DNA from 2 places in the Colwellia sp. MB3u-55 genome. Region 1 is predicted to be linked to the other one. Evidence: predicted binding sites of a transcription regulator. Region 1 holds the regulator's gene; the other holds the start of a gene.

Evidence for each region. Region 1 encodes LexA, which represses DNA repair genes until DNA is damaged. Its sites were predicted from a motif close to TACTGTATNNNNATACAGTA; they were not measured.
Region 2: the regulator LexA is predicted to act here: its motif matches at 1,042-1,061, upstream of H4J66_RS11675 (DNA recombination protein RmuC).

Annotation. Positions count from the first base shown of each region.
Region 1 is NZ_JACGUS010000116.1:164,112-167,331, reverse strand. Features, by position in the region: gene coxB (cytochrome c oxidase subunit II) at 1-557, opposite strand, end outside; gene lexA (transcriptional repressor LexA) at 1,127-1,762, opposite strand; gene H4J66_RS12715 (alpha/beta fold hydrolase) at 1,839-2,657, opposite strand; gene H4J66_RS12710 (DNA repair ATPase) at 3,015-3,220, opposite strand, start outside.
Region 2 is NZ_JACGUS010000115.1:204,829-208,048, forward strand. Features, by position in the region: gene H4J66_RS11665 (fumarate hydratase) at 1-628, shown strand, start outside; gene H4J66_RS11670 (TIGR02922 family protein) at 760-978, shown strand; gene H4J66_RS11675 (DNA recombination protein RmuC) at 1,204-2,556, shown strand; gene H4J66_RS11680 (GGDEF domain-containing protein) at 2,607-3,220, shown strand, end outside.

The DNA.
Region 1 (3,220 bases):
TTATTAACTGGAATGACAAGGTGTTTATCAACTTCGAGTAAATAATTTTCACCTTTGACTTTGTCGCCGGCATCAACACTAAGGTGTTTACCTTCTTGTGTCTCATACTGTGGTCTTGGCGTAGATAAAACGGAGTAGAACTCAATATCTTGATCAAAATATTTATAATGCCACTTCCACTGAGAACCTGTGATCTGAATGGTAACGTCAGAATCGTCGTTATTTTCCATTTCGATCAGTGTTTTCGTTGCTGGTACAGCCATAGCGATAAGAATGACAATGGGAATTGCTGTCCAGAGAATCTCTACTTTTGTACTTTCATGAAAATCTGCTGATTTAGCCCCTTTGGATTTTCGGTGGAAAACCATTGACCAAAACATAGCACCAAAAACAACCACACCGATTGCTACACATATATACATTGCGAGCATATGTAGATCATAAACATCTCTACTTACTTCTGTTACACCCTTGGTCAGATTTAATTGCATATCTGCCCAAGCTGAACTGGAAAGAACACTCCCCAACAACAGCCAACCTAGGTTACGTCTTTTCACACGACATCTCCTTCACCCTATAAAAGTTTAAAACTTGATACCTAGGACAAAACACATCCTTTAGTACGGATTTTTATTATTTTCTTAGCGATTTTGTTATCAACCAGTTAGCGTCGAAAACATCGCCTTATATTTATATTTGTACACATTCCAAACTAGAATTACTTAAAAGTTGATCTGGGTCAATTTAAAAATCGAGCTATTTTAAAATAAAAACCAATAAAAACAATAGAGTATCAACTCTAATATAAAATAATGCCTAATAACAAAGGGCTGTAGCCGTAGTATTAAAAATAAACAGCTAAGTATAACTACGCGTATTACAAAAATTGATAGTGGTTATTTTTTAATCAGAAAAAGATAAAGTTGTTTGAATGGGGTTTAGAATGAAAATTATTCTTAGGAAAGAGGAAGGTTTGCATGAAAAGAATACGAAAGGGTATAAAAGCAAACTTTAGCCTATGTTATAGACTAAAGTTAACGGATCGGTTTGACTTATTTAATAGCGTATTTGTTAGATAAATTGACTTAGTTCGTTACCACTAAGTTTATTAAAAAGATTAACTTAATTACATCCAGTCTGCCGAGCGAATAACGCCAACAGCTAACCCTTCAATATTAAACTCTTGGTCAGACAAATCAACTTTTATAGGAGAGAAATCATCATTTTCAGCATGTAAGTAAACGATATTACCTTCTCTTTTATAACGTTTAACCGTAACATTTTCTTCGACACGAGCAACAATTACTTGGCCATTTTGTACATCGGTCGTTTGATGAACTGCTAACAAGTCACCATCAAGTATGCCAATGTTTTTCATGCTTTCGCCATTAACTCTCAATAAGTAATCAGCGGCTGGATGAAACAAATTACCGTCTACTTTATAATGATCTTCAACATGCTCTGCAGCTAAAATAGGTTCACCTGCAGCAACTCTGCCGATTAACGGTAAACCGGCTTCTTCCATTAACTTCTCAGTCAACCGAATGCCGCGAGAAGTACCTGGTAACATTTCTATATAGCCTTTTTTAGCCAAAGCTTTTAAATGTTCCTCGGCTGCATTTGCTGATTTAAAGCCAAAAAACTTGGCTATTTCAGCACGCGTTGGTGGCATGCCCGTATCGCTTATCTTGTCTTTGATCAGATCAAAAACTTGTTGTTGTCGGTTCGTTAGAGGGCGTAATTCGCTGATTTCATTTAGCATAGGGGGCCTGTAAATTTACACAGTTGTTACTGTGAGTATATACAGGTCATTAGTAAAGGCAAGTTTTCTAGCCGAATTATTTTTGAAAACTCCCTGATTTTAGATAATGGATAACTTGTTCGATAACTTTTTCGTTTTTCATCATAAATGGATGGGTCGTTTCCATTTCAATGTGATCATTCATACCATCAAGTTTGGTACTAGCAACCGAAACTTTACCATCATCTTTATCAGGAATAAGTGTTGATAATATCCAATTAATACTTTGATTACCGGCAATAACACCCAAATCAAAATTAGCATTGCCAAGGTTACTAGGGACACTGAATTCGCCAGTACCTAATTGCATACCCGCATCACCATTTATAAAACTAAAGCCAGGTGTATTTTTAAGTTTATCAACGACTTCACTGCCATTATTTGGTGGGCCCAGCATCACGACTTTATGTAAATTAGGTATTTTGTGCATACTTAAATATTGGCGAACTAATATACCGCCCATTGAATGGGTAACAAAGTTAACTTGACGATTTTCACAAATTAATAGCGCTTTAGAAATCACTTTTTCAGCCAACTCTTCTATCGAATAATCCCTAGAAGGGTAGTTGATATTTATCACAAAATAACCTTCTGCTAACAATCGTTTTTCAATAGCTTTCATCGAGTTAGCGGAACGTGCAAGCCCATGCAGTAAAATTACACATTCACCATTAGATAAAGAATCTACGGGCTCTTCAAAAGAAGCTTGAATTTTATAGCCACGTTCAACCGAAGTATCTAGGCTTTCTTGTTCAATCATATTTTTTAAACGAATTTCTGCATCAGTAATTTTTCTAGCAAATTGTTCCTTAAGGAGTGCTAATTCTGACTTAAGTGCTGTAATTTTTTCATTCATAGCTGCGCTCCATCATTTTTATGTTGAACGTTCATTATTGACGCTTTATTCACTTTTGAAAACAAGTGAGATAATATTTTTTAAAGCACGGTTTTAGTATCATTTAAAAAGGGCTAATAACTTTAAACATCTACCATTAGCATTCAGTCATACGTGTATAGGGAGTATAACGTTATGTGCTCTCGGTTTGGCAATAAATATTAATTTCTGCGCAGTGCTTCAAACTGAGATAACTCCCAAAAACGCATCGTTATTAACAAACCAACATGTTTTCGTTTGTCTAAAGCTAACAAGGCATCTTCTTAGTTTATCTTTACTACTGGCAACTATTTTCTCGTTTAGCATAGCCGATGTTAGCTAGGTCTCGTCCGCAAAAAGCTCATCGCTACTTTTTTTTTCTGAAGCGAGTTCTCGACTAATTTTTTGAATATGTGTCTCAGAACTTTTTACTGATTTTTCAGTAGTCAGGTTCAGTGTTTTTAAAGTATCAATCATCGCCAAATCGACATTTTTATTACTTTGTAACGCATTCACCAGCGGCGTTAAAAAAGACGCCATATTTT
Region 2 (3,220 bases), on a different contig from region 1:
ATTAGAAGACTGGCCAGAAATAACCTGGGAAGTCGGTGAAAACGTGCGTCGTGTTAATGTTGATACCTTGAAAAAATCCGATATCAGTAGCTGGAAAACCGGTGAAACTGTATTACTGAGCGGGACTATCTTAACCGGACGTGATGCTGCTCATAAACGTATTCAAGATATGCTAGCCAAGGGTGAAAAGTTACCGGTAGACTTTACTGACAAGTTTATTTACTACGTAGGTCCTGTCGATGCTATTGGCGATGAAGCTGTGGGTCCAGCTGGCCCAACGACAGCAACACGCATGGATAAATTTACAGAAATGATGCTCTCTGAAACAGGCCTACTTGGCACTATCGGCAAAGCTGAACGTGGTGCCGAGACCGTTGAAACCATCAAAAATCATAAATCAGTCTATCTAATGGCCGTTGGTGGTGCTGCATACTTAGTATCGAAAGCCATTAAAAAAGCAAGAGTTGTTGCTTTTGAAGATATGGGGATGGAAGCTATTTACGAATTCGAAGTTGAAGATATGCCGGTAACGGTAGCTGTTGATAGCCAAGGAGAATCGGTTCACGTCACGGGCCCTGCTATTTGGAAAGCTAAGATTGAAGTGCAGGATGCCAAATCAAAAAATTAATTGATGCTTGTGTAAGCTACTAATTTTAAAACAAGCGCCTTAGGGCGCTTTTTTTATTGATGATAGTAAGTTGATTATTTTCGTCTATACTAATAGAACATTATTAAAATTAAGTATTAAAAACATTAACTATGACTAACACTAACCTTCGCACTGTTACTATTATTTATTATAATGAGGATTCACTTGAGTTAATGCACTTTATTGGACAATTTGCAGAAAATGCCAGTGGACGTGTCATTATTCCGGAAAAATTTAAAGAAGATAAATCGATTGTTGCTGTGTGTGATGGAGAAATAACCATTCTTAATAAAGTTGGCGATCGCATTCATCTTATCAATGATTATTAAATATGGACTTGTTGATGAACAAGCTTAGAATAAACTTAACCTGAGTATATTTCTATGGTTTAATACTGATAATATTTACAGTGTTGCTGATGTGATTTTATGCCTATCGATGAATTCCTTGTTTTTTTAGAAAAAATTCCTACCGAAATTTTTATGCTGTTCAACATTATTTTATTGGTATTGTGCTTTTTAATAAGTTTTATAGTTTTTTTTAAAATAAAAAAAATGTCACTACAGTTGTTTCTGCAAGATGAAAAGTCACAGCTATTGTTTGAAAAATTAACCGTTGATAGTGAAGTCTCAAATAAATACCAACAGCAACAACAACAGCAAACTAGCTTTAATCATCAACAATTGGCAAACCAACAAGTTGAGTTAAAGACTTATTTCGAACAACAAATCTCTGATTTTAAAATTAAGTTGTTGTACCAACATGCTGAGCAAGGTGAGAAGCAATCATCGAGTTTACATGCAAGTAGTGAAAAGTTACACCGCGCATTACACGAGCACCAAGTCGTTTTTAATCAGAATCAGCTAAAATCGGTTGATCAACTTGTTGAACACTTAAATCGAGTGACGCACATTAGCCGTGAAGAGTTAACTAAGTCATTGCAAGCATCGAGTGAGCAAATGGCCAAACGTATTGATGGATTAACTGTCTCTACCGATAACCGCTTAAAAGAAATCAGCGGGCAAGTAGAAAAACGTTTAGCAGAAGGGTTTGAGAAAACAACAAAAACCTTTAATGATATTTTGCAACGTCTTGCCTTGATTGATGACGCGCAAAAGAAGATCACGGAACTTTCCTCAAACGTAGTCAGCTTACAAGAAGTATTAAGTGATAAGCGTTCACGGGGGGCTTTTGGCGAAGTTCAGCTTAACAGTTTAATTCGCAACGTCATCCCCGAGCAAAACTTTTCTTTACAGCACACTTTATCAAATGGAAAAATTGCTGATTGTATTTTATTCTTACCTGAGCCAACCGGTAATGTCGTTATCGACTCTAAGTTCCCTTTAGAAAACTATAAGAAAATGCTGGATAACCAGCTAGGGGAGCATGACCGAAAATCGGCAGAGCGTCAGTTTAAACTCGACATAAAAAAGCATATTAATGATATTAGTTCTAAATACTTGATTGAAAAAGAAACCGCCGACGGGGCTATTATGTTTATTCCTGCAGAAGCTATCTTTGCTGAAATTCATGCACACCAAGGTGATTTAGTTGATTACGCCAATAAAAAGCGAGTATGGCTGGCATCGCCTACCACGCTAATGGCTATATTAACAACGTCACGCTCAGTACTAAAAGATGAAGCTACTCGTAAGCAAATACATGTTATTCAAGCGCATCTCTCACACTTATCGCAAGACTTTAGTCGTTTTAAATCTCGTTTTGCCAATTTAGCAAAGCACATAGACCAAGCAGCGAGTGACGTAAAACAAATTCATACCTCGGCAGATAAAATATCGTCACGCTTTGATAAAATTGAACAGGTTGAGTTGAAAAATGATAGTGATGAAAAGCCCACTGGTGCAGACAGTAAAATAGATAATGAGCAAGCTCTGCCTGTTGTTTAACCTGATTGCTTCTCTACCCTTTAGTGATAACTTAATCTAAGGAGTTAATCTTGTTGCAAAGAATTAAAGGACTAAAAACACTATTTATTAGTTTAGGCACGGTTACCTTAGTTTATTTTTTGATGATGGAAAACCAAGCTTTTTGGCTAAAGCAAATAGTGATTGTCGAACAATTATTAGTGGTGTTCTTGGCTGTTGTGATCGTCTTTGCCAGTTATTTTAATCGTAGCCGGTTAGCTTACTTATCATTATTGTGGCTTTTATATTACGCCAGTATCACTTTTTCACCGCCTTGGTCAACGTGGTTACTACAGCAGGGTGATTGGCTAACGTTATTTGGCTGTGGTGTTTTACTTTTATTTTCTTTGATAAAAGACCGTGGCGTTATCTCGATTCATGGTCTTTATCGATTAATCGCTATTTCTTTAGTGGCTATCACTAGCTATGTCTGGTTAACGATGAGTGAGCCAATTATCATTTTTGTACAAACATTTTCCCATATTGCAGGCTTTAGTAACGTTATTCGTTTAGAGTTGCCACTAGCTTTATGTAGTATGGTTATTGTTTGGCGGGCAGTGATTAAAGCAGATTTAGTGACTTCAGCGGTTGCTATTTCCTTACTGTTTTGGCTATGTTATCAATATCAATTAATTGAGCTACCGCT